Regions from separate parts of the Frondihabitans australicus genome, predicted to be linked through region 2. Evidence: predicted binding sites of a transcription regulator. Region 2 holds the regulator's gene; the other holds the start of a gene.
What was found. The regulator LexA, encoded in region 2, represses DNA repair genes until DNA is damaged. The targets are predictions, from matches to a motif close to TCGAACANNTGTTCGA.
Positions count from the first base shown of each region.

Region 1: a site for LexA is predicted at 2,468-2,483, ahead of C8E83_RS04775 (DNA polymerase III subunit alpha). Genes of this name have one in related genera too.

Region 1 covers NZ_RBKS01000001.1:1,034,958-1,039,375, forward strand. Annotated here, with positions in the region: gene C8E83_RS04775 (DNA polymerase III subunit alpha) at 1-2,456, opposite strand, end outside; gene C8E83_RS04780 (glucose-6-phosphate dehydrogenase) at 2,664-4,040, shown strand; gene C8E83_RS04785 (glycoside hydrolase family 15 protein) at 4,151-4,418, opposite strand, start outside.
Region 2 covers NZ_RBKS01000001.1:1,708,993-1,713,410, reverse strand. Annotated here, with positions in the region: gene C8E83_RS07915 (TIGR03767 family metallophosphoesterase) at 1-1,347, shown strand, start outside; gene lexA (transcriptional repressor LexA) at 1,641-2,312, opposite strand; gene C8E83_RS07905 (LysM peptidoglycan-binding domain-containing protein) at 2,558-3,004, shown strand; gene C8E83_RS07900 (histidinol-phosphate transaminase) at 3,419-4,418, shown strand, end outside.

The DNA.
Region 1 (4,418 bases), 670 kb from region 2:
TAGGTCGGCAGGGCGAACGCCGCCCCGTGGGCCTTGCAGAAGCCGAACGAGCCGAAGCCCTTGAGCACGCCCCAGATGCGGTCGATCTCCTTCTCGGTGAAGCGCGGCCAGCCCTTCTCGTCGAGGTTCGCCCGGGTCTTCTGCCGGAACTCGTCCTCGAGGTCGTCGCGTTTCTCCATCTGCCGACGCATCTCGTCGGCCTCGGCGAGCGAGATGCCCATGGTGGCGTGCAGGATGCGGAGGACGTGCTCGTGGTAGATGACCACCCCGTAGCTGTCCTGCAGGAAAGGCGCGAACGTCGGGTGCACGTAGTCGGGCTGCTGGAACCCGTGCTTCGTGTCGAGGTAGGGCGCGATCATGTTGCCCTTCATCGGGCCGGGGCGGAACAGCGAGATGTCGGCGATGAGGTCCTCGTACTGGTCGGGCTGCATCTTGCCGATCAGCTCGCGCTGGCCCGGGCTCTCGATCTGGAACATGCCGAGCGTGTGCGTGGTGCGGATCGCCTCGAACGTGGGCTCGTCGTTGTGGGGGATCGCGTCGAGCTCGATGCGGCCCGACCGCGCGATGTAGGGCGCGTCGATCGGCAGGGCCCCGGCGACGGCGGTGCGCGACCCGTTGACCCGCTCGATCTCGTCGAGCGCGAACGCCATCGACGACTGCATGCGCACCCCGAGCACGTCGAGCTTCAGCAGACCTGCGTCGTTCATGTCGTGCTTGTCGAACTGGCTCATCGGCAGGCCCATGCCGCTCGGCTGCACCGGGGTCATGCTGAGCAGGTCGGAGTCGCCCAGGATCACGCCGCACGGGTGCATCGAGATGTGGCGGGGCAGGCGATCCAGTCGCTCGGTGAGGTCGACGAGGAGGTCGAGCTGCTCGTTGGTCTTCACCAGCTCGGCGATCTCGCGCAGCTCGGGCTTCTCGGCCAGCGCGCCGCGGAAGTCGCGGGCGTTGAACCGCCACACGTTGTTCGCGACGAGGTCGATCTGCTCGTCGTCGAGCCCGAGCGCGAGACCGGCGTCGCGGACGGCGCCGCGCGCCCGGTACGTCGACTGCATCGACATGAGCGTGACCCGGTTGCTGCCGTAGCGGTCGAAGATCGCCCGGTACACCTCGTGGCGCCGGGCCGACTCGACGTCGATGTCGATGTCGGGCAGCGTCTCGCGCTTGTTGCCGAGGAAGCGCTCGAACAGGAGGTCGTGTTCGAGCGGGTCGACGTTGGAGATGCGCAGCAGGTAGGTGACGAGGCTGCCCGCGCCCGAGCCGCGCGCGGCGTTCCGCACCCGCATCTCGCGCATCATCGTCGACACGTCGGCCACGGTGAGGAAGTACCCGGCGAACCCGAAGCCGGTGATCGTCTTCAGCTCGTCGCGAAGCCTCGTCTCGATCGACTGCCGCTTCGCCATCGACGCGTCGCCGAAGCGCTCGGTGATGCCCGCCTCGCACCGGCGCAGCAGCACCTGGTTCGGGTCGCCCTCGACGCCGATCGCCGAGAGCTCGGGCACCTTCGCCTTCCGCCAGCCGAGGTCGGTGTCGGGGTCGAGGCGGCAGCGGTCGGCGAGCTCTTCGGTCGCGCGGAGCATCGCCTCGGCGGCGCCTCGGTCGAGCGACGAATGCGAGGCGATCAGGTGGGCGAGTTCGCGCATGCCGTGCTCGCCGGTGGGGGGCTTCAGCCACGCCTGCGCGTTCGGCTGGGGCTCGAACGTGCCGAGGGCGGCGAGGTGGCCCGCGGCGTCGAGCACGTCGGCCGTGACCGCGCCGTCGGTGTCGCGATAGCGCACGGCGTTCGTGAGGATCGCCGGGAGGCCGGTCGCGTCGGCCAGCTCGAGCATGCGGGAGGCGTGCCGCAGGCTCCTGCGCTCGCCCGGCTCGGTGAGATGGCAGACGACCTCGATGACGACGCCGCCGGGCAGCATTCGGCGCCACGAGTCGACGAGGGCCACGGCCCGGGAGTGCTCGCCCGCCGCCACGGCCCGCCCCACGTCGGAGTCGGGGCCGAGCAGCACCGTGCCCGTGCAGCCGTCGTCGCCCACGAGGAAGGCGCGGATGCGCGATCGGCCGATGGTCGCGACGCTGTTCGCTGATCCGGCGACCCGCCTGGTGGCCCGCCCGTGGGCCGCGCTGATCAGCCGGCACAGCGACGCCCACCCGGCGCCCGCGACCCCGCCGTGCGCGAGCACCACCACGCGGTCGGTGTCGGCCGCGCTGACCGCCCCCGCGGTGCCGCCGGACGAGGGCGCAGGATCAGGGGAGACCCCCAGTTCGACCCCGACGATCGGGTCGATGCCGAGAGTGCGGCACGCCCCCACGTGCCGGATCGCCCCGTAGAGCCCGTCGCGGTCGGTGATCGCCGCGGCGTCGGCGCCGTTCGCCGCCGTCTGCCCGGCGAGCTCGAGCGGGGAGGCGGTGCCGAAGTGGGCGCTGAACGAGGAGGCGACGTGCAGATGCGTGAAGCCCATGACACCTCCGTTCGAACGTGTGTTCGAACAGTGTAAGGCACGCGACGGGAGTACGCTCGACGAGGCACCGTGGCCCTCTCGCGCCCGTGCCGCGCCCGTTCCCCTCGGGAATGCCGTCTCCGCCGTCGCGTTGGATCCCGTGCCCCATCCTCCGGAAAGGACCCCCGTGAACACCCCTGCCCCGACACGTCTCGAGCTCGCCCGCCGATGACCGAGACCACCACCCTGATCATCCTGGGCGCCTCCGGCGACCTCACCGAACGACTCCTCCTGCCCGGTCTCGCCAGCCTCCTCAAGAGCGACCGCGGCGTCGACGTCAAGCTGATCGGCACCGGCCGCAGCGCGCGCAGCCCCAAGGAATGGGACGACGTCGTCAAGACCGCCTTCAACGGCGATGCCGGCAGCGACCTCGCCAAGCGCACCCTCGCCTCCAGCGAGTACATCCAGGGCGACCCCACCGACCCGGCGCACCTCGAGAAGCTCTTCGAGGCCTCCGTCGGCGAGCCCGTCATGTACTTCGCGCTCCCGCCGGCCATCTCGACGCGCGTCATCAAGGCGCTCGAGAAGGTGAAGCTGCCCGAGGGCCTCCGCCTGGCCCTCGAGAAGCCCTTCGGCAGCGACGAGGCCGAGGCCAAGCAGCTCAACCAGGAGCTGCTGAAGGTCGTCCCCGAAGAGCGCATCCACCGCACCGACCACTTCCTCGGCCGCTCCACGGTGCTCGACATCATCGGCCTGCGCTTCGCCAACCGCCTCTTCGAGCCGGTGTGGAACAGCGACAACATCGAGAAGGTCGAGATCTTCTACGACGAGGTCCTCGGCCTCGAGGGTCGCGCGCAGTACTACGACAAGGCCGGCGCGCTGGTCGACATGATCCAGAGCCACCTTCTGCAGATCCTGGCCATCATCGCCATGGAGGCGCCGGCGTCGATCGACGCGGTCGAGCTCCGCAGCGAGATCGCGCGCGTGCTCCGCGCCACCTGGGTCAAGGACGGCGACCCCGTCACCTCGAGCCGTCGCGGCCAGTACACGGCCGGCACGATCTCGGGCAAGGACGTCCCGTCGTACTCCGACGAGGAGGGCGTCGACAACGAGCGCCAGACCGAGACGCTGGCCGAGGTCGAGTTCGAGGTCAAGACGCGTCGCTGGGCCGGGGTCCCCTTCATCCTGCGCTCCGGCAAGGGCATGACCAAGATCCGCAAGGAGGTGCTGATCACCTTCAAGCCGGTGCCGGTGCTCCCCGCGGGCCTCACGGGCGCCACGAGCCCCGACACGCTGCGCATCGAGATCAGCCCCGAGACCCTCGAGCTCGGCGTCACGACGAACGGCAAGGGCAACCCGCTCTCGCTCGAGAAGTCGGTGCTGAAGACCGACCTCGGCAAGCCCGAGCTCACGCCCTACGGCGAGGTGCTCTCGGGCATCTTCCACGACGACCCGACGCTCTCGATCCGCGGCGACGTGGCCGAGCGCTGCTGGGCGATCGTCGCGCCGGTTATCGCCGCGTGGGAGGCCGACATGGTTCCCCTCGAGAAGTACCCGGCGGGCTCCTCGGGCCCGGCCGAGTGGAAGACGTCGCAGGAGGCGTAGCCTCCCGGCGCCGCACGGCGCCCCGCCTGAAGATGGCACGCCCGGGCACCCACCGTCGCGGTGGACCCGGGCGGGCCATCTCGTCGTTCGGCCCTGCGAGCCGGGCGGCGCTACGAGCTCTTGGTCCGGTCGGCGCCGAGATCGTTCGGCCAGCGGTCGCTCGTCTCGCCGTTCGCGTTGACGGTGTTTGGGTCGAGCCCAGCCGGATCGAGGGCAGCAGGGTCGAACGACGGGTCGTCCATCCGCGGATCGTGCTCGCTCGCCGGCCGGGAGTCGTCGTGCGGGTGCGTCTGACTGGCGAGGCGGCGGCCACGGGTACCGCGCGAGTGCTCGAGGGCGGCCTCGATGGCGTCGGCCGCCCGCACGAGTGCGAGGTGC
Region 2 (4,418 bases):
ATCGACGCGCTGCGCGTCGGTCCGGCGACGGGTGAGCCTCTCGCCTTCGCCGTGAGCACCGGCGACGCCACCGACAACTGCCAGCGCAACGAGCTCCGCTGGGCGATCACGCTCTTCGACGGCGGCACGGTGACACCTGACAGCGGCAGGATCGGGAGGTTCGAAGGGGTGGCCGACTCCTCGGCCGACCACTACGACCCCCACTACTGGCACCCCGACGGCACCCCCGTCGATGCGATCGGGGGCAACGACGTGTACCGCGCGAAGAAGGGCTTCCCGGTGATCCCGGGGCTGCTCGACGCTGCCATCCGGCCGTTCGAGGCCACGGGCCTTCGCATGCCGTGGTTCACGGCGCACGGCAACCACGACACGCTCGTCGCCGGCAACTTCCCCGAGTGGCCGTACTGGCGGCGCCAGGCGGTCGGGGCGTCGAAGCTCCTCGGCGGGCCGGGTGTCGGCGCCCGCCTGACCGCGATCGTGCGGCGGGTGCGGCGTCAGCCCGTGCGGGCGTGGGAGGCGCGAAGGCGGGTGTCGCCCGACCCGGAGCGCCGGCTCCTGAGCCGCCGCCAGATCGTCGCCGAGCATTTCGACACGACCGGGCTTCCGGTCGGGCACGGCTTCACGGCCGAGAACCGGCGAGCGGGCACCGCCTACTACGTGACGGACGTACCGTCGGCCGAGGGCGTCCGCCCGGTGCGCATGATCGTGCTCGACACCGTCAACCCCACCGGTGAGGCCGACGGATCGCTCGACCGGAAGCAGTTCGCCTGGCTGAAGGCGACGCTCGACGCGGATCCCTCGCGGCTCACCATGATCGTCAGCCATCACACCGCGGCGACGCTGAAGAACAGGCTGCAGAGCCCCGGCCGACTGCTGCGCAACGGCTTCCGCGGCCGAGTTCTCGGTCACGAGGTCGTGTCGGCGCTGCTCGAGCGACCCCAGGTCGTGCTCTGGGTGACCGGGCACACGCACGAGAACGTCGTCACGCCGCACTGGCGCACGGCGCCCGACGGCTCGCGCGACGGCGGATTCTGGGAGGTCACGACGGCGTCGCAGATCGACTGGCCGCAGCAGGTCCGAGCGATCGAGATCGTCGACAACCGTGACGGCACCCTGTCGATCTTCGGCACCGTCGTCGACAGCGCTGCCGCGACCCGGTGGGACGGCGCCCTCGACTCGCCCCTCGCGCTCGCGTCGCTCTCTCGTGAGCTGGCGGCCAACGACCCGCAGGAGTCGCCGCGAACGGCTGACCCGACGGTGCTCGTCGACGTCGACGGGCTGCGGGGGTCGCTGGGGGACCGGAACGTCGAGCTGATCGTGCCGTTCCCGGCCGGCGTCGAGCTGTAGCCCGTCGGCGGCGGCCTCCGTTGCCGCCCGGGCCCCACCTCGCTCTCCAGCCCAGATCGCGCGGTTCGGGCCCTCCGTCGCTGGCCTGCGCGGGGAGCGCACTGTATCGCCTCGCCTGCGCGGGCAGCCCTCTGCCCCGCCCTGCAGGGGAGCGCTCTCGCGTTTTGACTCCTCAACTCCGTAGTTGAGGAGGCAAAAATGCCGAGCAACACCCCAGGTCCTTCCGCGACGCTCAGCCTCGCGTCGCGCAGTGCGGTACCGGCCCGCGATCCGCCGATACCGCGGAAGCGGCGTCAGACCGAGCGCAGCACCGCCACGACCTTGCCCAGGATCTGCGCGTGATCGCCGAGGATCGGCTCGAAGTTCGAGTTGCGCGGCAGCAGCCAGGTGTGACCGTCGCGCTGCCGGAAGACCTTGACCGTGGCCTCCTCGTCGAGCATGGCCGCGACGATCTCGCCGTTCTCGGCCGTGCCCTGCTGCCGCACGACGACCCAGTCGCCGTCGCAGATGGCGGCGTCGATCATCGACTCGCCCACGACCTTGAGCATGAACAGCTCGCCCTTGCCGACGAGCGTGCGGGGGAGCGGCATGACGTCTTCGACCTGCTGCTCCGCCGTGATGGGGATTCCGGCGGCGATGCGACCGACGAGGGGCACGTGCGCCGTCACGTTGTCGTCGTCGTCATAGCGGACGATCGAGGGCGCAGGATCCGGCGTGGCCGGGTCGGCGAGGAGCACCTCGAGGGCGCGGGGCCGGTTGGGGTCTCGGCGGATCGCGCCCGCGAGCTCGAGCTGGTTCAGCTGATGCGTCACGCTCGAGAGCGAGGCGAGCCCCACGGCGTCGCCGATCTCGCGCATGCTCGGCGGGTAGCCGCGAGAGGCGATCGACTCGCGGATCGCGGCGAGGATCAGCTCCTGCTTCGCGGTCAGCGGCTTGACCTCGCGGGGCGTCGAACTGGGGCTCATCTCGCTCCTCCATGGAATGTCGGTGGCTGCTGATCTACTGATGCCACCGATCGAAACTGTATCCGGTTGATATCCCGACAACAAACACATGTTCGAGTGTGTCGCGTGTTTTTGGAAGGATTTTCGGCCACCGGGGGTTGAAATCGGCGTAATTCGAAGATATGTTCGGAACACGTCTTCGCGACGGGCCTCTCCCGGCCGAGGGTCTCGTCGCGAAGCGGCCACCTTCTCGAAAGGACTCCCTCATGAGCGCCACGATCACCGCACCCGACTTCTTCACGTCGACCGCGCCTCGCTCCGCTGAGCTCCGCCGTGCCTCTCTCGCGGCGGACGTCCGCGCGACGCGCGAGCGCAACGGCTTCGGCACGAAGCCGGTCCGCACCCGCCTCCACCTCACCCGCCGTGGTCGCGTCGTCCTCACCCTCCTCGCGGCCGTCGCCATCGTCGTGGGCCTCGGCGCCGCCATGCTCAACGGCGGCGGTGCCGACGCGACCTCCTCGACCGGGCACGTGCACTTCCAGCACGTCACCATCCAGCCCGACGAGACGCTCTGGCAGGTGGCCGAGCAGGTCGCGCCGAACTCCGACCCGCGCGACGTCATCAACGACATCGTCAAGCTGAACGACCTCCAGACCACGTCCGTCATGGCCGGTCAGTCGATCGCGATCCCGACGCAGTACTCCTCGCACTGAGCTCTTCACACGGAGGCTCGCGCTCCTCGCGCTTCCCACAGGGCCCGGTCACCTCGCGGTGGCCGGGCCCTTCTGCGTCCGGGGCGTCCTGCCGTGCCGTGCCGCATTTGGCGACCACTTCGCCGGCGGCGGCCCGTGTCGGCGGTCACGGGTGTGACTGTGGCCCCAATCCGGTCGCCATTTGCCGCTGGCGCCAGGTGCGTGCCGAATTTCGCGACACGTTCACCGGCGGTGGCCCATGTCTGCGGTAACGGGTGTGGCGTCGGGCCGGATTCGGTCGCGAATTGCGGCTACCCCGCGCGCGGCGGCGGGGCGGGGCTGCGTCGGGCGCGGCGGGACGGGCGACGGGAGGAGGGGCCGGGCGGAGGTCCGAGCGGGCGTAACCCGGCTCCTGCGCCCCCGTAAAATGGACGGGTGGCGATTTCTCTCGACGACCTGCCCCTGCGCGACGACCTCCGCGGTCGCTCGCCGTACGGCGCGCCCGAGGCCAAGGTGCCCGTGGCGCTCAACGTCAACGAGAACACGCATCCGATCCCCGAAGACGTCGCGCACGACATCGTCGAGTCCGTGGCCCGAGCGGTCCTGCAGGTCAATCGCTACCCCGACCGCGAGTTCACCGAGCTGCGCGAGTCGCTCGCGGGCTACCTCGACCACGGGCTGACGGCCGCGAATCTCTGGGCGGCGAACGGGTCGAACGAGGTGATCCAGCAGATCCTGCAGGCCTTCGGCGGCCCGGGGCGCACGATCCTCGGGTTCCAGCCGACCTACTCGATGCACACGATCATCGCCAGTGGCACCGGCACGACCTGGCTCGACGGCACCCGCGACGAGGGCTTCCGCATCTCGCCCGAGACGGTCCGCCGCGAGATCGAGCGCACCGACCCCGACATCGTGATCCTCTGCGGGCCGAACAACCCGACCGGCACACCGCTGCCGATCGAGACGATCGAGGCGGCCTACGACGCCGCGCGCGGCATCGTTCTCGTCGACGAGGCCTACGCCGAGTTCATGCCGAGCCACGTGCCGACGGCGCTGACGCTGCTCGAGGGCCGCCCGCGGCTCCTGGTGTCGCGCACGATGAGCAAGGCGTTCGCCTTCGCCGGCGCGCGCGTGGGTTACCTCGCCGCCGACCCGGGCGTCGTCGATGCTCTCCGCCTCGTGCGCTTGCCGTACCACCTCTCGTCGCTGACGCAGGCGGCCGCTGTGGCCGCTCTCCGACACGCACCCGAGATGCTGGCGATGGTCGACGACATCAAGGCGCAGCGCGACCGCATCGTGACGACGCTCACCGAGCTCGGGTACGAGCCCTACGAGACGTGGTCGAACTTCGTGCTCTTCGGCGGTGTCGACGACCCGCACGGCGTCTTCGAGAAGCTGCTCGAGCGGGGCATCATCGTGCGCGACCTGTCGATCC